DNA from 4 places in the Bacillus sp. 11C genome. Region 3 is predicted to be linked to each of the others. Evidence: riboswitches for the same ligand, from Rfam matches in the RefSeq annotation. Region 3 holds a riboswitch; each other region holds the start of a gene.
The links. A riboswitch is a leader RNA that binds a small molecule or an ion and turns the genes downstream of it on or off. The one in region 3 is predicted to bind thiamine pyrophosphate.
Positions count from the first base shown of each region.

Region 1: it holds a riboswitch for thiamine pyrophosphate, as region 3 does, so the genes downstream of both, ACY3LV_RS08520 (acetylornithine deacetylase) here and tenA (thiaminase II) in region 3, are expected to answer to the same signal.
Region 2: it holds a riboswitch for thiamine pyrophosphate, as region 3 does, so the genes downstream of both, thiC (phosphomethylpyrimidine synthase ThiC) here and tenA (thiaminase II) in region 3, are expected to answer to the same signal.
Region 4: it holds a riboswitch for thiamine pyrophosphate, as region 3 does, so the genes downstream of both, ACY3LV_RS11355 (YkoF family thiamine/hydroxymethylpyrimidine-binding protein) here and tenA (thiaminase II) in region 3, are expected to answer to the same signal.

Region 1 is NZ_JBUPVZ010000004.1:308,541-315,980, forward strand. It holds gene sepF (cell division protein SepF) at 1-393, opposite strand, end outside; gene ACY3LV_RS08505 (YggS family pyridoxal phosphate-dependent enzyme) at 390-1,082, opposite strand; gene pgeF (peptidoglycan editing factor PgeF) at 1,089-1,925, opposite strand; gene ACY3LV_RS08515 (YlmC/YmxH family sporulation protein) at 2,088-2,333, opposite strand; gene ACY3LV_RS08520 (acetylornithine deacetylase) at 2,416-3,696, opposite strand; TPP riboswitch at 3,783-3,884, opposite strand; gene ACY3LV_RS08525 (ABC transporter ATP-binding protein) at 3,898-4,692, opposite strand; gene sigG (RNA polymerase sporulation sigma factor SigG) at 4,837-5,619, opposite strand; gene sigE (RNA polymerase sporulation sigma factor SigE) at 5,759-6,478, opposite strand; gene spoIIGA (sigma-E processing peptidase SpoIIGA) at 6,541-7,440, opposite strand, start outside.
Region 2 is NZ_JBUPVZ010000015.1:81,334-88,773, reverse strand. It holds tRNA gene ACY3LV_RS17805 (tRNA-Leu) at 95-176, shown strand; gene spo0M (sporulation control protein Spo0M) at 228-1,004, opposite strand; gene ACY3LV_RS17795 (hypothetical protein) at 1,148-1,345, shown strand; gene ACY3LV_RS17790 (Type 1 glutamine amidotransferase-like domain-containing protein) at 1,638-2,330, shown strand; TPP riboswitch at 2,399-2,506, shown strand; gene thiC (phosphomethylpyrimidine synthase ThiC) at 2,638-4,410, shown strand; gene katA (catalase KatA) at 4,650-6,101, opposite strand; gene ACY3LV_RS17775 (hypothetical protein) at 6,530-7,066, shown strand; gene rpsN (30S ribosomal protein S14) at 7,180-7,440, shown strand, end outside.
Region 3 is NZ_JBUPVZ010000007.1:187,653-195,092, reverse strand. It holds gene ACY3LV_RS12460 (NAD kinase) at 1-325, shown strand, start outside; gene ACY3LV_RS12455 (RluA family pseudouridine synthase) at 340-1,239, shown strand; gene prpE (bis(5'-nucleosyl)-tetraphosphatase PrpE) at 1,250-1,984, opposite strand; gene ACY3LV_RS12445 (monovalent cation:proton antiporter family protein) at 2,217-4,061, shown strand; TPP riboswitch at 4,124-4,232, shown strand; gene tenA (thiaminase II) at 4,314-5,021, shown strand; gene tenI (thiazole tautomerase TenI) at 4,999-5,616, shown strand; gene thiO (glycine oxidase ThiO) at 5,600-6,709, shown strand; gene thiS (sulfur carrier protein ThiS) at 6,709-6,909, shown strand; gene thiG (thiazole synthase) at 6,906-7,440, shown strand, end outside.
Region 4 is NZ_JBUPVZ010000007.1:4,779-12,218, forward strand. It holds gene ACY3LV_RS11345 (ATP-binding protein) at 1-1,033, opposite strand, end outside; gene ykoG (two-component system response regulator YkoG) at 1,037-1,723, opposite strand; TPP riboswitch at 1,826-1,938, shown strand; gene ACY3LV_RS11355 (YkoF family thiamine/hydroxymethylpyrimidine-binding protein) at 2,033-2,596, shown strand; gene ACY3LV_RS11360 (ECF transporter S component) at 2,637-3,236, shown strand; gene ACY3LV_RS11365 (ABC transporter ATP-binding protein) at 3,223-4,866, shown strand; gene thiX (HMP/thiamine ABC transporter permease ThiX) at 4,841-5,605, shown strand; gene rsbRB (RsbT co-antagonist RsbRB) at 5,639-6,472, opposite strand; gene isp (serine protease Isp) at 6,696-7,440, shown strand, end outside.

The DNA of each region.
Region 1 (7,440 bases), on a different contig from region 3:
AGGCGTGCAGAGGAAAATATCCGAGCCGATTCTTTGAATGTCGCCGCCGATGGCATAAACGGTTCCGCTTAAAAAGTCAACAATCCGCTTAGCCTGGTCATGCTGGATCCGCTGAAGATTGACGACAACTGCCCGCCGGTTCTTCAAATGGTCGGCTATTTCCTGTGCCTCCGCATAAACGCGCGGCTCACTCAACACCACTTTAGAGGATTTCTGAACACTTTGCAAGCTCACTACATTCTGTTTGCCCGCAGGTTTATGAGCTGCGTAAGCCGGCTTTTCTTTGTGCTCCTGCTGCTCCTCGTCAGATTCCCGCTCTGTCTCAATATATTCATATTCGTATTCTTCATCTTCCATTGAGAAAAAGTTTTTCAGTTTATTTTTCATACTCATTGCTGTACACCCCCTGTTTCATTTCCGACTAACGATGAGCCGATTCTAATATAAGTAGCCCCTTCTTCAATTGCAATTTCAAAATCATTTGACATGCCCATCGACAGTTCTGTACACGGAGCGTTCGGCTGTTTCAGCTCCTGAACCTGATGACGGAGTTCTCTCAGCGACCGGAAACAGCTTCTGACCTGATCTTGCTCATCAGTCAGTGGAGCCATTGTCATCAGTCCGGCCACAACGATATGTTCGAAACCGGAAAGCTCCTGTATGAATGGTATGACTTCTTCTTTTTTCATGCCGTGTTTAGAAGGCTCAAGAGAGGTATTGACCTGCACAAAGCACTTGACAGTACCTTCAGCCCGTTTTTCAATTTCTTTCGCTAATGAGAGCCGGTCTAAGGAATGGATATAGGAAACCGCATTGACAACGGCTTTTGCTTTTCTTGATTGCAGACTGCCGATAAAATGCCATTCCGGATTCCCTTTTATGATTTCCTGTTTGCGGAGCAGTTCCGCATCCCGATTCTCTCCGAGGCAGGTGATGCCCGCATCCACTGCCTCCTGTGCTCTTTCAGGCGATACATATTTTGTGACTGCAATAACCGTAACTTCATCGGAGCTGCGGCCCGATCTGTTACATGCTTCGTTTATTCGTTCGTTTATATGTCGTAAATGATCAACAACACGCAAGATCTTTTATGCCTCCTTCATTCCGATAAAGGACATCATTCGTCCAGTTTCCCCCTGATCGCGGCGGTGAGAATAGAAAAGTGACGGCTCACTTTCCGTGCATAAACCGCTGACAGAAATCTGTTCAGTTGCCAAACCGCTGTCGATCAGTATGAAGCGGTTCAGCTCTTTCAGATCAAGCTGATATTGTGCCTTTTCCGTCTGATTAACGGCACGTCCTGCCGAAACCGGCAATGCCCGGACAGCATCCATGACACGGTCGTCTACCGTATAGCATGCTCCGCTGATAGACGGTCCAATAACAGCATAAATGTCTGAGAGATTTGACCCTTCCTGCTCGGTCCATTGCTTCACCATTTCTCTGCCAATCTGTTTGACAGTGCCTTTCCACCCGGCATGGGCGACCCCGACAAGCGATTTAACCGGATCATAGAAGAAAAGAGGCACACAATCAGCAAAGCATAATGCCAAAAACACATTCTTTTCATTTGTGTAGAGCCCGTCCGTTGCTTTCAGAGCCGTGTGATACTCACGGGCGCCTTTTCCCCTATCTCTCTGCGTCACTTTTTGAACGCGATTATCGTGTGTCTGATCAGCAAATACCCAAGACTGCAAATCAATATTAAACATATCGGCAATATATTCGCGATTTTTAACTACATCTGCATCTTTGTCATGAACGTGCAATCCTGTATTTAACGATTCAAAAGGCTTTTGGCTGACACCGCCGTTTTTCGTCGTGAACCCGGCAATGACTTCTCTGTTGTTTTGATTCGTTTGTGTCCAGTCTTGTATCATGAGTGTCGAGGGTGTGGTAAGACTGAATGGGTGATATGTATTCATGATGATCCAACCTTTCGACAAACATTTAAAAAAGCGGAATTTCCCACTTATTTTACCACATCTTTCTGCATTCGTTGAGCGCCGATTTGCATATTTCTAAATGAAATGTGCCGGAAGAAACTGGACTTCCGGCATTTTCCAATCAGCAGCAGACAAGCAGGTTTATGCATGCGGTTCACTTAATCGGACCAAGATCACATCTTCCCCGATTTTTACTATATTTCGCCATGGAATGACTAATTCCTCTTCTTTTCCAAAAAATCCGAGAACCTTCCCATTCCCCCCTAATATGATCGCCTGAATTTTACCAGTAGTCACATTGATATCGATATCGCCAATGCTCCCCAGCTTTTTCCCGTTTGAGACATTGACAACATCCTTCACCTGAAATTCTGAAATGCTGATCATTCCATCACGTCCTTTTTCCGTCCTTTTTTCAAGTATATGAATGGGCGGGCTGAACCTTGTCAGCAAGAAGAAATTTTCATGGTTACTGTTCTTTTTTACCGCTGCACCATCTAATGATAAAATCGAGCATGATTTTTGTGTAATCCACCAGCTGCTCAATCGATACCTCCTCGTTCACAGAGTGTGCATTGTGCAGATCGCCAGGACCGTAGATCACGCTTGGAATCCCGGCATTAAACAGCCATCCCCCGTCTGTAACGGATTGAGAAACGTCAATAACCGGATGCTCCCGTTTCACTTCCTCATGAGACGCTGTAAGCGCTAAGACGCCTGGGTGGCTGGGGTCAACTTCCAGTGCCGGAAAAATTTCTCCTTTGTCTTCAATCATAGATGAGCCTCCCCACTTAAAAACAGGGCGGTTTTCCCTAAGCCAAATATCACTGTCGCTCAGCCGGTTGATGTAATCTTCTATTTCCGCTGCCACTTGTTCATGGGTTTCATTCGGGTAAAAATGGACCGTGATCCACAGGCGGCACTCGTCGGCTATAAAAGCCGCATGTCTGCCGCCTTCAATAACAGCCGGATTAATGGTATTTGTGCCGGGTTTAAAGCCGGGATAACTTTTCAAGATGGACCAGTGGCGCTCCAGTTCACCGAGTCCCGCAATGATTTTAGCCATTTTTTCAATTGCACTTGCCCCGAAGGTTCCTCCTCCAGCATGAATCATATTCCGTCTCGTTCCATCATGAAACGTTTGACTGCTTTTGATTTCGATCCAGCCAGTAATGACACCGCCTTGGCCTTGAATATGCATGTCGCTCGTATCGGCGACAATTGCAAAATCAGCGTGGTAGCCTCTCTTACAGCATTCAAGTGTGCCGGCTTCGCCGACTTCCTCCCCGATCACTGATTGCAAAATCAAATCACCTGGAAGTTCAATGCCGGCTTCATGAATCAATTTGACCGCAAACAGCACACACGCCAACCCGCCTTTCATATCTGAAGCGCCTCGTCCGATTAAGAAACCGTTTTTCTCAATTGGGTGAAACGGATTATGCTCCCACCCCTCATCCTCTTTTACCTCTGCCACATCTACATGGCCATTGATGATTAAGCTATGATAACCGGCTGAATCTGTCCCTTTTAGAAGACCCACTACATTTGGATCTCCCGGGTACACGTCCCATTTATCGATCGAGAATCCCATGTCATGTAAAAACCCTGCAATCCATGACTGGACGCCGTCTGTATTCCTTGCAGGCGGAGCAGGTGTCTGATAAGAGATCAGCGTTTTTGCAAGCTCAATCAGGTCCCCCTTTTGATCTTCCGCTTTTTTTAACAGAGAGTCTATTTGTTGATTCAATGTGATCCGCTCCTTTTCTTAAAAATCAAAAAGCCGTTTCATATGTTATGAAACGGCTCAATCAAAACAGACAGAGTCCTATGTACTCCGCTTTTTCACCGCTTCCCTCCGCTGGCATGATCCAGATCAGGTCAAAAGGGTTGAGACAATGTCTCTCTCAGCTTCGAAAAGCACCCCTAGGATGAATCTATGTGTTGTTTGTCAGGCATTCGTGATCGGCTCGGCTCTTGTTAAAAACGGCCGATCCTGATTCCATAATACATGGATTGGCGTATCAAAAAAAGCCGAAAGTATGTGATCAGTAAGCATTTCCTTTATTTCTCCGGATTTAAAGACCTCTCCCTGTTTTAACAAAAGGGCTTTGTTAAAGACCGGCAAAATTTCTTCCGCATGATGAGTCACATAAAGGATCGATGGCGCATTTTCTTTGTTTGCAATGTATGTAATCGTGTCTAACAATTTTTCCCGGGCAATAAAATCCAGCCCTGTGACCGGTTCGTCCAGTATCAGCAGCTCCGGATCCGCCATTAGCGCTCTTGCAATCAAGGCTCTTTGTTTTTCTCCTTGAGAAAGGGTTTCATAACGGCGGTCGGCATATTCAATTGCTCCCAAATCCTCTAACAAACCAATCGCTTTTTCCCTGATTTCCGCACTTGGCGTTTCATACAATCCAATTGAAGCGTAAGCTCCGCTCAAAGCAATTTCAAACGCTGAATCTGCCGGGTGCAATTTTTGCTGAAGAGCCGCTGAGACGAGGCCGATTTTCTGCCTGAGCTTCTCCCCAAGCTCGGTTTTGCCAAATTCATGGCCAAGCACCTGCATCTCGCCTGATGTTGGAAAATAATATGAACAAAGCATATTTAACAGTGCGGTCTTTCCCGCGCCATTCAGTCCGTACAGCACCCAATTTTCCTTTTCTTCCACCCTCCAATGGATATCCCTCAGTATCCACTTTCCATTTCGTTTTAATGAGACATTGTCAAGCTGCAAAATCATCGTGTTCCTCCTCTTTACTGCCTTCTATAATTGTTTAAATTTTCATAAAACTTTGTACGAACTAGGATACCTTATTTTTTCCAAAACGTAAACCGCCCGCAATAGAAAAGCCTTTAAAACAAAAATTGTTTTAAAGGCTTTTCATTATTGATGGATATTCTTATTCATTTGTTTGATAGCCGCTTTTTCAAGCCTGGACACCTGCGCTTGGGAAATCCCGATTTCCTCCGCTACTTCCATTTGTGTTTTCCCTTGGAAGAACCTCTTTCTCAAAATCATTTTTTCCCTATCATTCAGTCTTCTCATGCCCTCTTTTAAAGCCAGCTCTTCAATCCATTGTGAATCTTTATTGCGCTCATCACTAATTTGGTCCATCACATAGATAGGGTCTCCGCCGTCGTTATAGATCGGTTCAAATAGAGAAACCGGATCCTGAATGGCATCAAGCGCAAATACAATTTCTTCATGCGGTACTTCAAGAACTTTTGCGATGTCTTCTGCAGTCGGCTCCTTGCTTGTCTCACTGATTAACCGCTCTCTTACCTGAAGTGCCTTGTAAGCGATGTCCCGGAGTGATCTTGAGACACGAATCGGGTTATTATCGCGTAAATACCTGCGGATCTCTCCGATTATCATAGGTACAGCGTATGTTGAAAACTTAACATTGTGGCTTAGGTCAAAATTATCAATGGATTTCATTAGTCCGATGCAGCCGACCTGAAATAAGTCATCAACATACTCTCCTCTGTTATTAAATCTTTGAATGACACTTAAGACAAGACGCAAGTTCCCGTTTACAAGCTTTTCTCTCGCTGAATCATCGCCTTCATCCTGCAGCTGCCTAAACAGCTTTCTCATCTCTTCATTCTTGAGTACTGGTAATTTGGAGGTATCCACCCCGCAGATTTCGACTTTATTTCTCGACACTTTTTTCCCTCCCTACAGGAGCTGCTGTACAACGTTAAGTATCTCCTTGGGTGGGAAAAATATGCACTGCACTCAGATCGAAAAACAGTCGAATTCAGGAAATCCCTGTAAAATCAAGGGTTCTATACTATAAAAAATTTTACACCATTTTGTTGAATTCTTTTCTCAATCTTTTTATTATTCTTTTCTCCAGACGTGAAATATAAGACTGGGAAATTCCCATCATATCCGCTACATCCTTTTGGGTCTTTTCTTCTTCGCCGACAAGCCCAAACCGCAGCTCCATGATTTGCTTTTCCCTCTCATTAAGCTGTTCAAGCGCTTTTTTCAAAAGCTTTTTATCTACGTTAGCTTCTATGTCTTTTGTGATAATGTCATCGTCCGTGCCGAGCACATCAGAAAGCAAAAGCTCATTGCCGTCCCAATCAATATTAAGCGGCTCATCAAAGGAAACCTCTGACCGGATTTTGTTGTTTCTTCTTAAATACATCAGGATTTCATTTTCTATACAGCGTGAGGCATAGGTCGCCAGCTTGATTTTCTTTTCTGGATTAAACGTATTCACAGCTTTGATTAATCCGATGGTGCCAATGCTGATTAAATCCTCTATATTAATTCCTGTATTTTCGAATTTACGGGCGATATAGACGACCAGACGCAAATTGCGTTCAATCAAAATGGCGCGAGCCGCCTGATCGCCGTTTGGAAGCTTCATTAACAGAACCTGCTCCTCATCTTTAGATAATGGAGGAGGCAGAGCTTCACTCCCGCCTATGTAATAGACTTCATCACTTTTCAGCCCAAGTTTCATCAGCAGCTTATACCAGAGGTGCGTCAATCGCAATTTCAGTTTTTTCATCTTCCTCTCCCTTCTAAATGTCACGTCGTTTGAGTATGATAAGTAACGGACATTTGCGAACATTATGAGACGTGTTTGATGGTCTTGCCCGAAAGCATTTTCGGATGAATAATGGCGTCAAACTCGCCATCTGCAGATAGCTTTGTTGTGCTGATGCCGATTAAGCATTTATCCGCAGAAATCATTTCTTGTTTTGTCATAATCGTTACGTGATCCGGTTTAACGCATAGTAAAAATTGATTTTGCTGACCTACTCCCCTGTATGGAATCAGCCTCATTTTATCCAAAAAGCGAAATGAATCATCGAGCTGCTGAGTGGCTTCCAATGGATCTGTGTTTCGAATAATCATCGTTTCGGCTGCTCCGAAAATCGGTTCCAGTTTATCAAGGTGAATAATCATGACAGGCGTTTTAGTAAGCGGATCGTACAGCTGATTACCGGAATCAACCAGCCCTCTGACATGAAGCGTTTGGCCGCCCAAATCAGCCTGTACGCTGACTCGTTCCTCATATTGAATGTTCTTTGTTTCAATCTCTTCAATTCTTCTCTTAGAAAAAAAACATAACACTGGAAAGCCAGCAACAATAAACAACCAGCTGATCGGGTCTCCAAACCCTGTTTGATTCGTCATCATGACACCGTTTCGAACAACGGAATTGGTCTGCAGCAAAGAATGGGCTCCGATCATTCCTCCCCCCATTAAAAAAGTCGCAAAATAAAAGGAAAACAAATTTTGAAAGAAATAACGAAATCTTTTAAAGCCAAATGTCACCATCACAATAACAACTGAAAAAGCCAGCTTACCGGCCGGATGTTCAACGATCGGCGAAAAAGGAGTAAACATCAATAGAACAATACTTGAACCGATGAACGCTCCGCCTAGCAGTCTTCTTTTTTTCACATGCCGTTTTAAAATAAATGCCGTGAGCAAAAGCAAAAGTGCGTCAAAGCAAAAGTTCAA
Region 2 (7,440 bases), on a different contig from region 3:
ATTATCTTTCCAAAAAAACTTTTTTGAAATTCGTTGACACTTAATAAGATCCATGATATATTTATATTCGTCGGTTAGATACGACGTAAAACTTGCCGGTGTGGCGGAATTGGCAGACGCGCACGACTCAAAATCGTGTTCCTTCTGGAGTGCCGGTTCGACCCCGGCCACCGGTATACTGAAAAACCCGTTTCTTATGTAGAAACGGGTTTTTGTTTTTTTATAATTTATTCAGCGTATTGGTCTATGATCTCTTCTAACACCTCTTCAAGCTCTTCTGCATCTTCAAGCTCTGATTGGCTGAAGCGGACGCGTACGAGCTGTTCTCCGTCATTATACATCTCTTCAAGCCATCCTCGCAGGCCCCTTGCTCTGCGGTCGACTTCGATAATCATGTCTAAACCGTCTTCGTCTAAAAGGAAAATAATTTCTAATTCATCAAGCATCTGACGATAGTAGCCTGATGTTGGGACGAACTCAAATTCTTGAACAAATGGAAGTCGGCGCCGGAAGTAGGGCGCTTGTTCGCAGTCTGCTTCGTTCAGGCGGAAGCCCAGGTTTTCGATTGCTTCCAGCACACTTTCAATCCAGGGATGCGCTTCAACGTAAATGCGGTCATGGTCGGATTTATCGATACCGCCTTGAATATCAAGGTCTGTCACTACGGCGACTTCTACCTTCCCTACAGTGATCGGCGTATCAAGAGGGAGAGTGAATGAGAATGGAAATTGATGCTCTTCACCAGGCTGAATGGTGAATGAACCAGTGACCCGAAAAGAATGGATTGTAGCGTATTTACGGTGCTCTTCATCGTCTTTTACAATGACGTACCGTGTATTAAGCTGTAAGTCAATGTAGCGGATGTCCTGAGCGATTTTTCCGCCTTTGACATGGACAGTTCCCCGTACTTCTTCTCCTGGATAATAGGCGTCTTTCTCTAAAATTGTATCTACTTTTGCAGCACCGATTCCGGCACTTGCCGCAAACTTCTTGAAAAATGACATATTAGATCTTCCCCTTTTTCTTTTTCTCAACAGATATACGTAAGAAAGAGGAAAAAAGATTCGTTTGATTCATACTTTTTTCCTATATTCGTAAAGTCTTGGGACAGACTAAGAATAATTTAAAGCAAAGGAGCGGAGTTGAAATGAATAAAGAAAGTCTGGTTGCTGATGAATTACATAGAATGTTTTTGGCTGGTGAACTGCAAATCACGGTAGAAGAGGATATAAACAATATTTCCGAAAGGCTGAGAAATGGTGATCTCAGTTTAGACTCATTAAGCGGTGAAGACGCGTTTATAAAAGAAACGGTAAACGAGGCTTTACAAAGAGTGGAGCAATAAAAGGAAGAGACGGTGTCCCATAAATGAGACACCGTCTTTTTTTATGACTTTGTTACAGTTCTCTATGAAATGAACAACTGTAACTAATTGTTCATGCAACGCTTTCTGAGGTCTGGGTTTGCGAGTTCTGTTCTGCGCAATTTTTATTTTATGCTGGTTTTAGTTGCTGTTAGGTTTGATTCGGGCTATAAATCATCGTTAGGAATTTAATGTTCTAGCTCTTTCTGATAAAAAAATATTTAGGCTTGTGTCATGCTATAATGAATAACAAATTTTGTCGGGGAGTGGGATGATGAAACAGATTATTGCGATGGGAGGGGGAGGTTTTTCGATGGAGCCAGAAAATTTGTCCCTCGATCGATATATCATGAATCAATCGGCACGGAAGACGCCTCGTATTTGTTTTTTGCCGACGGCAAGCGGTGATTCCCAAAACTATGTTCAGCGGTTTTATCATACATTTCAAACATTGGATTGTGTGCCATCTCATTTATCCTTATTTAAGCCGCCGTCAACAGATTTAACTTCTTTTGTTATGGAAAAGGACGTGATTTATGTTGGCGGGGGGAATACACGGAATATGCTTGTGCTATGGAAGGAGTGGGGGCTGGATCTTATTCTCAGAGAGGCGTGGAAGAGCGGTGTGGTTCTAGCTGGATTAAGTGCCGGTGCGATCTGCTGGTTTGCAGAAGGGGTGACGGATTCAGCCGGACCGCTGACAAGTATGAAAAGTTTAGGCTTTTTGCAAGGAAGCTTTTGTCCTCATTATGACGGTGAGAAGGATCGGAGACCGATATACCATCAGCTGATATGTAACGAATTCTTGTGCGAGGGCTATGCGGCGGAAGATGGAGCGGCTCTCCATTTCATAAATAATCAGCTGTTTCAGACAGTGAGTTCAAGACCGGGTGCAAAGGTATATCGGGTGACGAGGGGTGAACATGAAATATTTGAAACTCCGCTGCCGGTCAAATATTTGGGGTGAATTAGCTGAATATTTTATATATTCCTCTTTTTTTTAGGTTGGTTTTATGTTAAGATAAGTCCGAAATCAATAGTTACTGGGGGTGCCCGTTTTCGGGCTGAGAGAGAAGGTAAGCTTCTTAACCCTTTGGACCTGATCTGGTTCGTACCAGCGTGGGGAAGTAGAGAAATTGTTTTTATTATTGTCGTGCTGGGCAATAATAAGTTTCTTTCTGACTGTAACCGGGTTCATTCATTTGAATCCGGTTTTTTGTGCTGGTTATGGGCTTGATTTTGTCCTTTCAAACGAAGAGAGGGGAAGATCAGTGATGCAAAACAATTCAGTGCAGCAAGCCAACATTTCTATTATGTCGAGTTTTTCGGGTAGCAAGAAAGTATATGTGGAGGGTTCTTCTGCGGACATCCAAGTGCCGATGAGGGAAATCGCATTGAGCCCGACGACAGGGTCGTTCGGCGAAGAGGAAAACGCGCCTGTGCGTGTCTATGATACAAGCGGACCTTATACGGATCCTGATGTGACCATTCATATTCAAGAAGGATTAAAGCCTCTCCGCCAAAAATGGATCAGTGAGCGCGGCGATGTCGAAGAATATGAGGGACGGGCGATCAAACCAGAAGATAACGGTTATAAAAAAGCAAACCTAAACGTAAGCTACCCAGGACTAAAGCGGAAACCGCTGCGGGCGAAAGCAGGCCAAAATGTCACACAAATGCATTATGCCAAAAAGGGGATCATTACACCTGAGATGGAGTTTATCGCAATCCGCGAGCATGTGTCTCCCGAATTTGTCAGAGATGAGGTAGCAAGCGGCCGGGCGATCATTCCTTCAAATATTAATCATCCTGAAAGCGAACCGATGATTATCGGCCGGAATTTTCATGTGAAGATTAATGCGAATATCGGGAATTCAGCGGTTACGTCATCTATAGAAGAAGAAGTGGAAAAAATGACGTGGGCCATTCGCTGGGGAGCGGATACGATGATGGATCTTTCTACCGGAAAAGACATTCATACGACGCGTGAATGGATTATCCGCAATTGCCCCGTGCCTGTGGGAACTGTTCCGATTTATCAGGCCCTTGAAAAGGTAAACGGCGTAGCGGAGGATTTAACGTGGGAGATTTACCGTGATACGCTGATCGAGCAGGCAGAGCAGGGAGTGGATTATTTTACGATTCACGCGGGTGTTTTGCTGCGGTATGTGCCGTTAACCGCCAAACGGACAACGGGAATCGTGTCACGCGGGGGAGCGATTATGGCACAGTGGTGTCTGGCTCATCATCAGGAAAGCTTTTTGTATACTCATTTTGAAGAAATCTGTGAAATCATGAAAGCGTATGATATTGCTTTCTCTCTTGGGGATGGGCTTCGCCCTGGATCAATCGCTGATGCCAATGACGAAGCGCAGTTTGCTGAATTGGAGACTCTCGGAGAATTGACGCAAATTGCCTGGAAGCATGATGTTCAGGTGATGATTGAGGGACCAGGGCATGTGCCGATGCATAAAATTAAAGAGAACGTCGATAAACAAATGGACATTTGTAAAGAAGCGCCTTTTTACACCTTAGGACCGCTGACGACAGATATTGCGCCGGGCTATGACCATATTACTTCAGCGATCGGAGCGGCGATGATCGGCTGGTATGGAACAGCCATGCTTTGTTATGTAACGCCGAAGGAGCATTTGGGGCTGCCTAATCGTGATGATGTACGTGAAGGAGTCATTACATATAAAATTGCTGCGCATGCCGCTGATCTTGCCAAAGGGCATCCCGGAGCGCAAAAACGGGATGACGCTTTATCGAAAGCCCGCTTTGAATTCCGTTGGCGTGACCAGTTTCATCTATCTCTTGATCCGGAAAGAGCGCTTGAATACCATGATGAAACCTTGCCGGCAGAAGGAGCGAAAACCGCTCATTTCTGTTCAATGTGCGGTCCGAAGTTTTGCAGCATGAGAATTTCTCAGGATATTCGGGACTATGCGAAGGACAAAGAGCTTAGTGAATGGGATGCCATCGAAGAGGGGATGAAAGAAAAAGCCGAAGAATTTGTAAATCAAGGCAGCCAGCTTTATAAATAAAAGATTGCCAGCGAATTAATTTCAGCATTTCTGATCGGGGCACCGAAGGCTCTTATCTTTTAGATAAGGGCCTTTTTTTGTATTAATGGGAATAAGATTTTGCCGTTTAAGCTCTGATTTTGAAAACAAACGAGAGGTTATGAAGTAACGATGCCCATGGAGGAAATTGATATGAAGCATACGAAGTGCGTAACTAAATAAAAAACCCGCTAATTGCACAGCGGGTTTTTGCATCTCTATTAAGCATCTTTTTTAATCGGCAATCCAAGGCCTTCTGCCACGCGTTTTCCGTATTCAGGATCGGCTTTGCAGAAATGCTCGATTTGGCGAAGTTTGATTTCTTCTTTTTCTACCGGCTTCATGGCGTTTACGATATTTTCAACGAGGCGGGCACGCTCATCCTCGCTCATCAAACGGTAGAGGTCACCGGCTTGTGTGTAGTGATCGTTGTGATCATAGCTTACGCTGTCAGCGATTCCTTCTACCGGATATGCTGCTTGTTTATCCTCAGGTGACTCTTTCGGACCGCCGAAGCTGTTAGGCTCGTAATATACAGATCCGCCGCCGTTGTTATCAAAACGCATTTGTCCGTCACGCTGATAATTGTTGACTTCGTTGCGTGCGCGGTTGATTGGCAGCGCTTGATGGTTTGCGCCAACACGGTAGCGGTGTGCATCATGATAAGCAAACAGCCGGCCTTGAAGCATTTTATCCGGAGAAACATCAATGCCAGGCACAAGTGTTCCAGGTGAGAATGTCGCTTGTTCTACTTCTGCAAAGTAGTTTTCCGGATTTCTGTCGAGAACCATGCGTCCGACTTCGATTAACGGATAGTCTTTTTGAGACCAAACTTTTGTGACATCAAACGGATCGAAGCGATACGTATTTGCATCTTCTAAAGGCATGATTTGCACATATAGTTTCCATGCGGGGAAATCACCGTTTTCGATCGCGTTGAAAAGATCTTCTGTATGATAATCTGGGTTTTCACCGGCAATTTTTGCAGCGGTACTAACATCAAGGTTTTTCACGCCTTGTTCTGTTTTAAAGTGATATTTAATCCATACGCCTTCGCCTTCGGCATTGGTCCATTTGAATGTATGGCTTCCAAAGCCGTGCATGTGGCGAAGTGTCGCAGGAATCCCGCGGTCAGACATCAGAATCGACACTTGGTGAAGCGATTCTGGTGAAAGTGACCAGAAATCCCATACAGCTGTAGGGTTTTTTAAGTGTGTTTTTGGATCTCTTTTTTGTGTATGGATGAAATCAGGGAACTTAATCGCATCGCGGATAAAGAATACCGGTGTATTGTTTCCGACGATGTCATAGTTTCCTTCTTCAGTATAAAATTTAACGGCAAATCCGCGCGGGTCGCGAACTGTGTCAGCCGAGCCAAGTTCACCGGCAACTGTTGAGAAACGGATGAACAACGGTGTGCGTTTGCCGACTTCAGAAAGGAAAGCGGCTTTCGTGTATTTTGTTACATCGTTTGTTACTTCAAAATATCCGTGAGCGCCTGCTCCTTTAGCGTGAACAACACGCTCAGGAACACGTTCTCTGTTGAAATGGGCCAATTTTTCGAGTAAATGTACATCTTGGATTAAAGTTGGTCCGCGAGAACCTGCAGTCATTGAATTTTGGTTATCTCCAACCGGGGCGCCCCAGCTAGTTGTCAGTTTATTTGAACTCATGTGATCACCTCTTGGAATTTATAAGAACATAATATCATCTCTAAGTAAAAAGTCAATATCATATTATAATTATTATAAAATAGTTATTTATATTAAGCGATATCTAGTATTGAAAATGATGATAAACCTCTGTCATAACAGGTTTTAAAACAATGAAAATTTGTGTGATCATGATTTTTTCTTTTCTATTTGCGAAACAAGCAGAGTAAGTGATAAACAGGCAGACAAAATCTCGCATAAATAGAGTTGGTTTATGACCGGTATCCTCACTTAGAAAAGTGTTTATTTTGCAGACTTGGCTTTTGCTTCTGCCAATAAGGCGCAGGTTTAAGTAAAACACAGCCCTTGAACACATGGTATGATATGTAAAGAAGGGAGCTGATTTTCTGAAAACATTGATAAGCACAACAATTATTTGCCTGATTGCTATGCTGTCAGCATGCGAAGATACAAAACAAATGGAAATCAAAGAGGCCGATATGTCAGATCTCGAAAAAAATAGAATGGATGTTGCAGCCTCCCAAACCTTCACTGCCGAGGTCGCAAATATCAGTGATAGCATTTCTGGAGCTGAAATGTATATAGAGCATTATCAAAACGGAAAGCTTGTTGAAACCATTGGACCGGTAAGTGCAGATTACTCGGAGGAAAAACCCGATTCATTACAATTTGTTTACTTTGAGAATGAGGAGGGAGAAGGTAAGAATAAACTGAGCACCGTTCATTTTGGAATTGTGGATAAACAAGGAAATATTGTGGCTGATTCGTCGTTTCGGCGTGATGATAGCGCGGCACAGGAAGTGACTCAGAAGATTTCGTCGGCTAAACCGATTTCTTTCGAAAAACCTGTATTGATCGGCAGCAGTATTAAAGGGACTGACGAACCAATGCACACCTCTGAACACAAAAAAGAGCTCATTAAGCATCAAGATGCGCTACTGTATTATGTGGAATTGCATCATTAGAAACGGGCGGCTTCAGGCCGTCTGTTTTACAAAGCGGTATACTTGCTTTTTTGAATCGTGCGTGATACATTTTAAATCGTAACAATTTCGATTTAAAAAGGAGGCTATGTGACTTGGCTAAAAAATCAAAAGTGGCAAAAGAGTTAAAACGCCAGCAGCTTGTTGAACAATACGCTGATATTAGACGCGAGCTGAAAGAAAAAGGAGATTACGAGGCACTCAGCAAGCTGCCGAGAGATTCAGCACCGGGAAGGCTCCACAATCGCTGCATGGTAACAGGGCGCCCGAGAGGATATATGAGGAAGTTTAAAATGTCCAGAATCGCTTTCAGGGAGCTGGCTCATAAAGGACAGATTCCCGGTGTGAAAAAAGCG
Region 3 (7,440 bases):
CAGCACAGCCTACAATAAGGCGCTGGGCGGAGCGATTATCCATCCGTCTATCAGAGCGATCCAGCTCGCGGAAATGGCTTCTATTAACAACCGTGTATTCCGGACGGTCGGATCGCCGCTGCTTCTCCCTTCCCATCATGATTGCATGATTAAGCCGAGAAACGAAGTTGACTTTCAAGTGACAATTGACCATTTAACCCTTCTTCATAAGGATGTGAAGTCGATTCGCTGCCAAGTTGCATCTGAAAATGTAAGGTTTGCGAGATTCCGTCCGTTTCCATTTTGGAAAAGAGTTCAGGATTCGTTTATCGGAAAAGGTGAATAGAAAGAGGACGTATCGTGGAGCATTTTTTTATCAGAAAGAACATCACTTCCGCTGAAGACGGAATGACTGTAAAGGAATATGCAGGTGAACTGGGAATTTCGAAACGTCTGTTAACCGATATCAAGTTTGGCGGGGGAGACCTGCTGATCAACGGTGAGCATGTAACGGTCAAATACGTTTTGAGAGAGGGAGATCTTCTTGTCGTGAAGTTTCCTGAGGAACAGGTGAGTGAGACGTTATTGCCAGAGCCTGTCCCGCTCGATATCTTGTATGAGGATGAGCATGTGCTTGTGATCAACAAGCAGCCTTATGTATCATCAATCCCCTCAAGAGAGCACCCATCCGGCAGCATTGCGAATGGAATGATCCATCATTATCAAAAAAACGGAGTGAGGGCGACAGTTCATCTTGTCACCCGGCTGGACCGGGATACATCAGGTCTCATGCTTGTTGCCAAGCATCGCTTTGCCCACTCGATTTTATCGTCAGCGCAAAAAAGCGGGCTTGTGAAACGCCGGTATGCGGCAGTGGTCCACGGGCGGATGACACAGATGGAAGGAACTGTCGATGCTCCGATTGGCAGACATCCTGACAGTATTATTGAACGGATCGTGACACCGGACGGCCAGAAGGCTGTTACCCATTTTCATGTCACACACGCAACTGACGAGATCACATCGGTGACATTGCAGCTTGAGACAGGTCGGACCCATCAAATTCGTGTACATATGAGCTACCTCGGGCACCCGCTGTGCGGTGATACACTGTATGGCGGAACGAGACGGGAAATTGGCCGGCAGGCTCTGCACAGCGAGCAGCTTTCGTTTATCCATCCGCTGACGCAGGAGAACATGGTGTTTCATGCTGCACTGCCTCAAGATATGAAAGAACTGATAAAAGGAGAGAATCCGTAATTCTCTCCTTTTATATTGGGCGAAATCTTGATTCGTCATAAGGCAGGGAGCTTGGAACAGAGACGGTCTCTAGTTCTGGAAAGCGAAAGCCTGTCAGTTTATTTCCGAATACGCAGCCTGTATCAATGTTGATGGTGCGATTGACTTTCCGGGGCTCTTTCACAGGTGTATGGCCGTATACCACCCAAGCGCTTCCGCTATAGGATGCAGCCCAATCACGTCTGACAGGCCTGCCGTCCGGATACGTTTCACCCGTCACATCGCCGTAAAGCACAAAGTCTTTCACTCTGCGGGTAAATTTTCCGATATCGTCAGCCTTTATGCCAGCATGGGCGACAACTAATTCTCCGTTATGTAAGATGTCGTAAAGCGGCGCCGTTTCGTACAGCTTCATAAACTGTTCGCTGACTGTTTTTCTTTCTTCTGTAGAAAATTCTTCAAGCTCTGCCGCTGTTGTTTCGAGGCCATGCATCACTTTCACGGGGTTTCCTTTTAAGTAGCGGTACAGCTTATTGCAATGATTTCCCGGAACATAACGTACAGCGCCTTTTTCGTAAGCGCCGGCTACAAAGCGGATGACCTCAATCGATTTTGGTCCTCTATCAGTTAAATCTCCGGCAAAAACAAGCACCCTGCCTTCTTCGTGGACAGGCACTCCATTTTTCATTGTATAGCCAAGCTTTTGGATTAATGCCATCATTTCATCATAGCAGCCATGAATATCGCTGATTATATCGTAAGCCATGCGTGATCCTCCTTGCCGATTGTTTTATTTATTATGGAGCAAAGTGCTGTGAGTCATCACAGGCTTTTATGTGCAAATTATAGAAGAATTATTTTCTAAACAGGAATAAGACCTTTTTACTTTATTTTTTATCATCATCCTTGTTAAAATCGCGTTATGTTTTTTAAAAAATGAGGTTTTGTTCTTTGATTGAGAACTGAAATAACCCTGACCTAAAAAGGAGGTTCTGATTATGGCGCATTCATCTGTCGCATCTTTAGTTGTTGTACTTATCGTTGCATTTTTAACACCCATCCTTTTGCACCGCTTTAAACTGACGATCCCGGTTGTTGTTGCAGAAATCATTATGGGGCTGATTATCGGAAAAAGCGGTCTTAATTTAGTTGTCGAGGGTGATACATGGCTTGAGACGCTTTCTTTGCTCGGATTTATCTTTTTAATGTTTTTAAGCGGGCTTGAAATTGATTTTTCATCGTTTGAGAAAGGAAAGAAAAAGCAGCTCCTGCCGAACGGCAAAGCGGCGCCTAATACGTTTGCTACGGCGTCCATTATTTTTGCCGGTATATTTATTTTATCATTGCTGCTGTCCTATGGGTTCGTCTTGGCAGGATTTATCGAAAATGCGTTTTTAATGACGCTAATTATTTCAACGATTTCGTTAGGTGTTGTCGTTCCAACGTTAAAAGAAGAACGGATTATGAATTCAAATATCGGGCAGATTATTTTGCTTGTTGCCGTGATTGCTGATTTGGTCACGATGATTCTTCTTGCTGTGTTTTCTTCTCTATACGGAGAAGACAGCGGGAACATGTGGCTCTTGATGATCCTGTTTGCAGCCGGAGTGGTGCTTTACTTTTTCGGCCGGGTCTTTAAACATCGCTCATTTGTTGAGTCGATGTCAAAAGGGACGATTCAGATCGGGACGCGTGCCATTTTTACGTTAATTATCGTACTGGTTGCCCTGTCTGAATCACTTGGGGCGGAAAATATTCTCGGCGCTTTCTTAGCGGGGGTTCTCGTTTCCCTTCTTTCGCCAAACAAAGAACTTGTTCAGCAGCTGGATTCATTCGGCTACGGGTTCTTAATTCCGATTTTCTTTGTAATGGTCGGTGTGAAGCTCGATATTTGGACCCTTTTCCAAGATCCGAAAATTTTAATCATGATCCCGCTTCTGCTTTTGGCGCTGTTAGTCAGCAAAATCATTCCTGTCCTGTACTTGAAGAAGTGGTATGATAAACGAACCACTTTGGCGTCTGGTTTCCTGCTGACATCAACGCTCTCGCTCGTGATTGCCGCTGCGACAATCGGACAGCAGCTTCACGTGATCAGCGCAAATATGTCAGGAGCGTTGACGTTAGTAGCCGTCATTGCCAGTATTTTTTCGCCGGTCTTATTTAAAAAATTATACACACGGGAAGAGCACCCGGAGGAGAAAAAGACAATTACGTTTATCGGCGCGAACCAAATGACATTGCCGGTTACTCTTGAACTGCCGGAAGAGGAGTATGACGTGCGTGTTGTGCATGTCTATCAAGAGAATGCGGAGGAAAAGCTGTCAGAATCAGTATTTACCGTTGAAGCCATCTCTGACTATGAACACCAGACGCTTGAATCACTGGGCATTTTTGATGCAGATATCCTGGTTGTCGCAACTGGGAATGAAGACATGAATGCGGACATTGCGTTACTTGCAAAAGAAAAAGGAACAGGAAGAGTCATTGCCAGCGTGGGATCACCCGAAAATGAAGCAACTTTGAAGGAGCAGGGAATCAACATCTTTTCTATTCTGCTGTCGACAAAAACGCTGCTTCGCGCGCTAATAGAAGCGCCTGGTGTCATGAAGCTGCTCACGAACCAAGAGTCTTCTCTGTATCAAATTAATATGGAAAACAGCACGTACGACGGTGTGATTTTACGGGAATTCCCTTTTACAGGAGACGTCATCTTTGTCAGGATTTTTAGAGGTGTGGACAGCATCGTTCCTCATGGGGATACAAGGCTGAAACTGGGAGACCGCTTAATTGTCACCGGGTCTAGGGTGTATGTAATGGAACTTAAGAAAACATTAGAAGGATAAACCTTGACCAAATAGGGATTCGTGTTAATATAGAGGTGCAACAACAATTCAATATGTATTCGTATAACCACTAGGGGTGTCCTTCATAAGGGCTGAGATAAAAGTGTGACTTTTAGACCCTCATAACTTGAACAGGTTCAGACCTGCGTAGGGAAGTGGAGCGGTATTTGTGTTAGTTTACTACGCCAATTCCAAACCACTTTTCCTTGCGGGAAAGTGGTTTTTTTATTTATCAGACAGGGGGAATGACGTGTGAAATTTTCAGAAGAATGCCGCAGTGCAGCCGCAGAATGGTGGGAAGGGAGCTTTGTCCATCCGTTCGTTCAGGGAATCGGTGACGGAACGCTTCCGATTGACCGTTTTAAATACTACGTGCTTCAGGATTCTTATTATTTAACGCATTTTGCCAAGGTGCAATCGTTCGGCGCCGCTTATGCGAAGGACCTTTATACAACGGGCCGGATGGCAAGCCACGCCCAAGGTACATATGAGGCGGAAATGGCGCTTCACCGCGAGTTTGCGGAGCTGCTGGACATCAGTGATGAAGAGCGTAAGGCCTTTAAGCCGTCTCCTACAGCATACTCTTATACATCCCATATGTACCGTTCGGTTTTGAGCGGAAATTTTGCTGAGATCTTAGCGGCCCTGCTGCCATGCTACTGGCTGTATTACGAGGTTGGCGAGAAATTACTGACATGTGATCCGGGGCATCCGATTTATCAGAAGTGGATCAGCACATACGGCGGTGACTGGTTCAGACAGCAGGTCGAAGAGCAAATCAATCGCTTTGATGAGCTGGCGGAAAACAGCACGGAGGAAGTGCGTGCCAAGATGAAAGAGAATTTTGTTATTTCAAGCTTTTATGAGTATCAATTTTGGGGAATGGCCTATCAAAAAGAAGGCTGGTCTAACCGCGGCATAAAAGAGGTGGAGGAATTTGGAGCTTCACGCCATAACTGATGACTGCAAGCCGGTTGAAACGTTAGCGAGAGTCATCATAGCGATTCAGAATGAAGTTGATTACATTCACATTCGAGAACGGTCTAAATCGGCGGCTGACATTTTGAAACTGCTTGAGCTTGTTTCTGAAGGCGGGGTAGATAAACGAAAATTGGTCATGAATGGGCGAGTGGATATTGCACTTTTTTCATCTATTCATCGCGTGCAGCTGCCGAGCAACAGCTTTTCACCGAAGCAGGTCAGAGCCAGATTTCCTCACCTTCATATCGGGCGGTCAGTGCATTCACTGGAGGAAGCCGTTCAAGCAGAAAAGGAAGATGCGGACTACGTATTGTTCGGCCATGTGTTTGAAACGGATTGCAAAAAGGGTCTTGAAGGCAGAGGCATGTCCTTGCTGTCAGAAATCAAACAGCGGATGTCCATCCCGATTATGGCCATCGGCGGCATGACACCAGACAGATTAAGAGACGTAAAACAAGCGGGAGCAGACGGCATCGCTGTCATGTCAGGAATTTTCTCTTCCGCTGACCCTTTGGAAGCTGCCAGACGATATTCCCGTAAGCTAAAGGAGATGCGCTATGAAAAGGCATTATGATGCAGTAGTCATTGGAGGCGGGATTATTGGTTCCGCGATTGCTTATCATTTAGCAAAGGAAAACAAAACAATCGCATTGTTTGAAAGCGGGACAATGGGCGGCAGAACAACAAGTGCCGCTGCCGGAATGCTTGGCGCCCATGCCGAGTGCGAGGAACGTGACGCGTTTTTTGACTTCGCCATGCACAGCCAGCGTCTGTACAAAGGTCTTGGAGAAGAGCTTTACCCATTATCTGGTATTGATATCAGTCGACATAACGGCGGTATGTTTAAGCTGGCGTTTTCTGAAGAAGACGTGCTGCGGCTGAGGAAGATGGATGATTTGGAATCAGTCAGCTGGCATACAAAAGAAGAAGTTTTAGAAAAAGAGCCGTATACGTCCGGTGACATTTTCGGGGCATCCTTTATTCAGGATGATGTGCATGTTGAGCCTTATTTCGTTTGCAAGGCATATGCGAAAGCAGCGAAAGCGCTTGGCGCGGAGATTTTTGAGCATACTCCCGTCATGCATGTCGAACGTGACGGTGAAGCGCTGTCCATCGAGACACCGAATGGTAACGTATGTGCGGATTATGTCGCGGTTGCCAGCGGGGTGTGGAGCGGAATGTTTTTTAAACAGCTCGGGCTGAACAACTCATTTTTCCCTGTAAAAGGGGAATGCCTGTCTGTTTGGAATGATGATATACCGCTGACAAAAACACTTTACCATGACCATTGCTATATCGTGCCGAGAAAAAGCGGCAGACTGGTTGTCGGCGCGACAATGAAGCCGGGTGACTGGAGTGAAATACCGGATCTTGGCGGACTGGAATCTGTTATGAAAAAAGCAAAAACGATGCTGCCGGCCATTCAGAATATGAAGGTGGATCGTTTTTGGGCAGGACTGCGGCCGGGAACAAAGGATGGGAAACCGTACATCGGCAGACACCCTGAGGACAGCCGTATTTTATTTGCTGCGGGCCATTTTAGAAATGGGATTCTGCTTGCTCCGGCAACGGGGGCTTTGATCAGTGATCTCATCATGAATATAGAGGTCAATCAAGACTGGCTGCACGCATTCCGAATTGATCGCAAGGAGGCGGTTCAGATATGATGCTACAGCTGAACGGTAAAGACGTGAAATGGGAAAAAGACACAGGTACAATTCAAGATCTGCTGGCGTCCTATCAGCTTGAAAATAAAATCGTTATCGTTGAAAGAAATAAAGAAATTATCGGCAAAGAACACTATCACGAGGTTGAGCTTTGTGATCGCGATGTCATTGAAATTGTCCATTTTGTAGGAGGCGGATGAGCATGTTAACTATTGGCGGGAAATCATTTCAATCAAGATTGCTGCTGGGTACGGGGAAATACCCATCGTTTGATATCCAAAAGGAAGCGGTGGCTGTTTCCGAGTCTGATATTTTAACATTTGCTGTGCGGAGAATGAACATTTTTGAAGCGTCTCAGCCTAATTTTCTGGAACAGCTTGATTTATCTAAATACACGCTTCTGCCGAATACAGCGGGCGCCGGGACCGCTGAAGAAGCGGTTCGGATTGCAAGGCTGGCGAAAGCGTCAGGGCTTTGTGACATGATTAAAGTCGAAGTCATCGGATGCAGCCGTTCCTTGCTGCCTGATCCTGTTGAAACATTAAAGGCGTCCGAACAGCTTCTTGAAGAAGGATTTATCGTGCTCCCGTACACGTCGGATGATGTTGTGCTGGCAAGAAAACTGGAGGAGCTTGGCGTTCACGCCATCATGCCGGGGGCATCTCCGATCGGATCTGGGCAAGGAATCTTAAATCCTTTGAATCTGTCATTTATTATTGAACAAGCGAAAG
Region 4 (7,440 bases), 180 kb from region 3:
TGCGTTCTTCATCAGCTATTACAAACAGGCTCTCCTTATCTGTTTCAAGAAAAATGTCACGCTGATAGACAGGCTGGAGCGTTTGCATGACAGTGCGCGACACTTCAACCAGATCGATTGTTTTCAGATCAAGCTCAATGCCTTCGTGGCTTTTGGCCAACGTCAGAAGCTGATTGGTCAGTTTTTTCATATGCAGCGCTTCTGAATAAATGGCTTCTATCGATTCCTCAAGCACTTCCGGCTTTTTTGCCCCCCATCGCTTCATCAGGCTGCTGTAGCTTTCTATAATCGTGAGCGGGGTTTTCAATTCGTGTGAAGCATCTTGAACGAATTGCTGCTGTTTATCGTAATGATCTTTCAGCATCATCGCCATCTCATTAAACGTCAGCCCCATCTGATATAACTCGTCGTGGGACTGTCCTTCCAAGGAAATCGTTTTGAATGCTTTCTCCCGCTGTATGTCTTTCATCGTCATCATTAATCGCCTGATTGGATTGATGATCCGGCGGGCGAGCAAGCTTCCCGCAAAAAAAGAAGCGATACAGACAGCAGCACTCGCAGCGATTAAGATGATTTTCAGCAGAAACAGACTCTCTTCTGTGTTCTCCAGCCTTTCAACCAGCTGAAGAGATACCACTTGCCCATCGGTCCAAATAACCGGAACAGCAGCTTCAGCAAACAGTTTGCCGTCATGTTTCCTTACATCTGCAGTTTCACCGCTATGAAAAGCGAGAGGGAAATCTTTATACGCTTTTTCTTTTGTCATCGTCATAACGGCTTTTTGATCTCCATTCACAACACGGACCATGCCGTTTGCCGGAAGATAGGCCTGCAGCATGTCCTGCAAAGCCACTCCTTCTGTTTCAGCAGCATGCAGTGCTTCGGCGATGTTACTGGTCTCATCTGCAAGCCGGGCCGCATCCTTTGATGTCAGGGCGGATGAAAAAATGAGATAGACCGCGGTATGGACCAGAATTAATAACAGTAACAGCGATAGTGATGTGTATAGATGAATCTTGGTCTTTAGCTTCATTTTTTACCCCTTAATGGCATAGCCAACCCCGCGAATCGTATGGATCAGCTGTTTTTCGTAAGGATAATCCAACTTTTTTCTGATGTATCTGATGTAGACGTCCACGACATTTGTATCACCAATATAATCAAATCCCCATACTGAGCTTAAAATCTGCTCCCGTGTCAGCACTTGCTGCGGATGCTTCAGCATATAGACGAGCAAATCAAATTCCCGCGGCGTTAATTCCACCTCTTTGTCTCCGCGTCTCACTTCACGTGTTTTTTCATTCACCCGTAAGTCGTCATAAGTAAGAAAGGTGTCAATATCTTTTGTTTTTGTCCCTTTTTGGCGCAGTGCCGCCCTGATTCTGGCAAGTAATTCTTCAATTTCAAACGGCTTTGTGACATAGTCATTGGCACCGATGTCCAGTCCAGTTACCTTATCAGGCACACTGTCGCGCGCCGTTAATAAAATGACCGGTGTTTGCGAATCCGTTTTTCTCAAGCGGCGCAGCACCTCCAGGCCGCTAAGTCCCGGAAGCATAACATCAAGAAGCACCAAGGTATACCCGCCTTCCGCTGCCGCATTCAGCCCTTCCGTACCATTGTGTTTCATGGTAACGCTGTAACCTTCATACTCCAATTCAAGCTGAAGCACTCTGGCGATTTTTTCTTCATCTTCCACAATTAATATGTGTCCTTTTTCCAAATCCGATCATCCCTCTCCTGACTCGATATGAAAAAAATGATTTCTTGGTTTACAAAATGATTCTTATCATCTATTATGATGTCAACATAAAAAATTGTATACGGAAAGCACTAGGGGTGCTGTTTTGGCTGAGATAAAGCGCGAGAGTAACGCGCTTTGATCCCTTATGACCCGATCTGGATAATACCAGCGTGGGGAAGTGCAGGTTGACCGAATGGTGTATTTTTTGTGCGCTTAATCGATCTCTTACTGCATATTCCCTTAGAATATGCAGTTTTTTATTTTACCAAAAAACAAGAGGTGAAAGAAATGCAGCAAATATGCGGTACAAGCAGAATCGCCGGTTTTCGGTTCTCTTTATATCCGATGACAGATGATTTTATCAATGTGATCAAGTCTGCACTGAAAAAAACCGACACATCTAAGGTTTGGACGAAAACCGACCATATCAGCACAATCTTACGAGGATCGGCTGATCATGTATTCGATGCAGCCAAAGCCATTTATCTTAACGCGGCAAACAGCGAAAAACACATCGTCATGAACGGCACGTTTTCCATCGGATGCCCGGGCGACACACAAGGAGATACATATCTTTCCGCAGACGATAATCGTGTCAATGAAGATGCTGTCCGGAGCCTGAACGCGGAAGCGCCGTGCCAATTTGCCCTTTATCCGATGAATGAGCCCGATTATATGGGCTTGATCATGGAAGCTGTCGACATTGCGAAAGCAGAAGGCACCTTCGTACAAGGTGTCCATTACGCGAGTGAGCTTGACGGGGATGCGCATGACGTATTCAGGACATTGGAAGCCGTTTTCCGTATGGCTGGAAAGCAAACAAAGCACGTAACCATGACTGTGAATGTTTAGGCTAACAGTCCATCTAGAAAAAACAGAAAGCAGGGATAAAATGAAAAGCTGGAAAGTAAAAGAAATTGTCATTATGTCCGTTATCAGTATTGTTTTTGCCGTGGTTTATTTATTATTTACGCATTTTGGAAACGTACTTGCAGGTATGTTCGGTCCAATCGCTTATGAACCTATTTTCGGTATTTGGTTTATCGTTTCCATCATCGCCGCGTACATTATTCGAAAACCCGGAGCAGCGCTAGTTTCTGAAGTCATAGCCGCTCTCGTTGAATGCCTGCTGGGAAATCCATCTGGCCCGATGGTCATCGTCGTCGGCATCGTTCAAGGTCTCGGGGCTGAAGCTGTATTTCTCGCGACGCGCTGGAAAGCATATTCTCTGCCTGTACTTATGCTGGCAGGAATGGGATCTTCAGTAGCCAGCTTTATCTATAATCTATTTGTTTCTGGCTATATTGCCTATTCACCAGGTTATCTTCTCATTTTGTTTATAATCCGTCTTGCTTCCGGCGCACTTCTTGCGGGACTTCTCGGGAAGGCTGTCAGCGACTCTCTCGCTTATACGGGCGTGCTAAACGGAATGGCACTCGGAAAGGAACTGAAAAAGAAACGGAAACGGGTATCAGAACATGCAAGCCTTTGATAAGCTTCTCACGGTTGACAGGCTCAGCTTCTCTTATGAAGAAGACGCGAACCCGGTTTTTCAAAATATTTCGTTTGAGCTTCAAAAAGGAGAATGCGCTTTATTGCTAGGACCGAGCGGATGCGGAAAAAGCTCGCTCGCCCTTTGTTTAAACGGTCTCTACCCGGAGGCTTGTGACGGCACACAGTCGGGGCATGTATTTTTACTTGAAAAGCCGGTCACAGACCCTGGAGCCTCCGAAACGGTAGCCCAGTATGCCGGGGTCGTCTTTCAGGACCCCGATCAGCAGTTTTGCATGCTGACGGTGGAGGACGAAATCGCTTTCGGGCTGGAAAATCTGCAGATTCCGAAAGAAGAGATGACGGAGAAGATCGATGCCGTTTTAGAAAAATTACGTATTGCTCATTTAAAAGAAAAAACAATATCCACTTTGTCAGGGGGACAAAAACAGAAAGTTGCTCTTGCCTGTATACTGGCCATGGAACCCGAGCTCATTATGTTAGACGAGCCGACTTCTCTTCTAGATCCTTATTCAGCGCGGGAGTTCGTTCACATGATGAAAGATCTTCAGCGTGATAAAGGCTTCAGCCTCCTTGTCATTGAGCATCAGCTTGATGACTGGACGCCTTGGGTTGAAAGAACGATCGTGCTGGACAAAGCAGGAAAAAAAGCGCTGGATGGCCGAACGCAAGATCTATTTCAGTACGAAGCGGCAACCCTAAAGCAAATGGGCATCGCGATTCCAAAAGTATCTGATCTGCAGAAAAAATGCAGTATGCCGTTTACTTTATCAAAGGAAACGCTGTTCAAAAAGCCTTTTCCTGCCGAGTATGCAGAAAAGAAAGAAACTCCTTCTGGGAAGAGTGTGCTGGAAGTCAGCGGCCTTTCATTCGCAAGAGGACATCAGACGATTTTCAAAGACCTTAGCTTTTCATTGCACGAAGGCTCTTTGACGGCGCTTGTCGGCCCTAACGGCACTGGTAAATCGACGCTTTTATCTGTTCTCGCACGTCTTATGAAGCCGCAAAGCGGCAAGATTCTTCTATATGATCAGCCGCTGCATTCATATAAAGAAAAAGAACTGCGAAAACGTTTGGGATTTGTTTTTCAAAACCCGGAGCATCAGTTCGTCACCAATACGGTGTATGACGAGCTGATGTTCGGTCAAAAAGTAAATGCTGAAACTAAGGAAAAAGCGCACCATCTGCTGGATCGTTTCAGTCTTGCGCATTTGGCTGATCATCATCCGTTTGCGATCAGCCAAGGACAAAAACGGCGCCTGAGTGTCGCTACTATGCTCATGCATGATGTAAAGGTTTTATTATTAGACGAACCAACCTTTGGCCAGGACGCCCATACGGCGGCTGAATGCATGGATATGATTCGGCGTATTAAGGAAGAAGGAACCGCTGTCCTTATGATTACGCACGATATGGAGCTTGTCTCTTCGTATGCCGACAGCGTGCTTGTTCTCCATGATACGAATCTAGCTTTTGACGGATCTCCAGCGCAGTTATTTTCTCAGGAAAAAGGGCTTGTCCAAAAAGCAAAGCTCACCCTCCCCCTTCTATATGAATGGATGGCCTACCAAGAGGAGGTGCGTGATGAAGCAGCCGTTACATCTCATTAATCCGACAGTGAAAGCCGCGGCGGTTTTTTTGTGTGTCGTCATGCTGTCGTTTATTTACAATCCTTACACTCCTGTGTGTTTTTATATCATCATCGTTGCCGGTGTCCTATTGGCGGCCAGAATCCCTTTAAAAAAATGGTTTTTGTTTACGATTCCGTTTTTGATTTTGGCATTCGGATGCGTATGGACAGCCGCTGTTTTTGGCAAGGTCCCGACAACTCCGGATAATTTCTTGTTTCAAGCAGGCCCTATCTCAATCAACAGCGATAATGTCTCTGTCGGCATTTCTCTCGGGTTTCGTATTTTGTGCTTTTCCGCGTTATCGATGATGTTTGTCTTTACGACCGATCCCATTTTATTTATGCTGAGCCTTGTCCAGCAATGCAAGCTCTCACCAAAGCTCGCATACGGGGTCATTGCAGGCTTTCGTTTTCTTCCGCTGTTAAAGGATGAAATCCAGCTGATCCAGCAGGCTCATAAAATCAGAGGAGGAGCGGCAGAGAGCGGCTTCATTGAGAAAATCAGCGCGCTAAAGCGGTATACCATCCCGCTGTTGGCCAGCGCCATCAGAAAAGCGGAACGGACAGCGCTTGCGATGGAATCAAAAGGTTTTACAGGAAGCAGAAACCGGACATATTACCGGACACTGACCGTAAACCGCCGCGATTGGCTGTTCTTTTGCCTCGTTCTCTTGTTATTCGCAGGATCTTTACTCGTATCCCTATGTTTTGCCTCATAAAAATCCGCTATCGGTTGATAGCGGATTTTTTTCTTATTGATGATAGTTTAATGCCTGGGCAAGATTGGTTTTAATTGTAATATTCGAAAAATCAATCCCCAGCTGTACAGCGGTTTGCGCGATTTCAGGCCTGATTCCTGACAGGGTTGACCTGACACCGATTAAAGTGAGCGCCTCAATCAATTTAAAGATTTGGTGCGCCACCATCGTATCAACCACCACCACACCTGATAGATCGATTAACAGATGCTCCACGCGTCTTTTTGCACAAGCATGAAGCGTGTTTTCCAGAATAAACTTTGCACGTTCAGTGTCAATGTCACCGACAAGCGGCAGCAGAGCTGTTGATTTGCTCAGGGTAATGATAGGCGAGCTTAATTCCAATATCATTTCTCTCTGGGCGTTTAATTGCTGTTTGGCATTTGCTTCAGCGTGATCGACGAATGTATAAATGGTAAAATCAAAAACTTTTACAATCAAATCGGCCCATTTTTGTTTCTCTCCCGGTTCAAACGCCGACTCATTTTCTTCTGCGAACTTCTCAAAATACTTCGTATATAATCTCCGGTTTCTCATAAACTCCCGAATCACATACTGAACCGGAGTGTCGAGATGCTTTTGATCGTTCGTCAGCTCAATGACCCACACTCGAAATTCTTCGAGAAATTGTTTTTCCGGTAAAACATACATGTCATTCAGATGCCGGTAAAATTCTCTGTCCTGTTCTTTCAATTCTTCCGTTACAGATGCATTATGTAAGGCATAAATCGAATTCGGATCGCTTTCTTCCATCGTTTCAATCCATTCATCAGCCATTTGTTCCACATACTCTGAAAAAAATGCATATAATTTTTCATTCAGTTTCATCACACTACTCCTTTCCCCAAACACTATTATAACTTGACTGACCGCTGAATCCCAGTCATACAAGCTGAAGCCATCCAATATTTTGAAAATTACTAATTCTTTGGGTTGTATCCTATTTTTTCAAAATGCTTCAAATGGCTCTGTCCGAGCGGTTGCTTTTTTCATATAATGTGAAGCAACATCCTTGTATCCACTTGCAAGCATAAAAAAGGAGGGCTTTTTTATGAATGGTGAAATCCGCTTGATCCCGTATGTGACGAATGAGCAGATCATGGATGTAAACGAGCTTCCTGAAGGCATTAAAGTGATTAAGGCGCCAGAAATATGGGCAAAAGGGGTAAAAGGAAAAAATGTGAAAATTGCTGTATTGGACACGGGCTGCGACATAAGCCACCCTGATTTAAAAAATCAAGTCATCGGCGGAAAGAACTTCACGGATGATGACGGCGGCAAGGAAGATGCGATTTCCGATTACAACGGACACGGCACACACGTCGCCGGAACGATTGCAGCTAACGATTCAAACGGCGGCATTGCCGGGGTCGCGCCTGAGGCAAGCCTATTGATTGTGAAAGTTCTTGGCGGTGCAAACGGCAGCGGCCAATATGAATGGATTATTAACGGCATTAACTACGCTGTGGAACAGAAAGCCGATATCATCTCGATGTCCCTTGGCGGACCGAACGATGTGCCGGAGCTTGAAGAAGCGGTGAAAAACGCCGTCAAAAACGGAGTGCTTGTCGTTTGCGCAGCGGGAAATGAAGGTGACGGAAACGAACGAACAGAAGAGCTTTCCTACCCTGCGGCTTATAATGAAGTGATCGCGGTTGGATCTGTTTCCGTAGCGCGTGAATTATCAGAATTTTCTAACGCCAATAAAGAGATTGATCTTGTGGCACCGGGAGAAAATATAGTGTCCACCCTTCCTAACAAGAAGTACGGTAAGCTTACCGGCACTTCAATGGCTG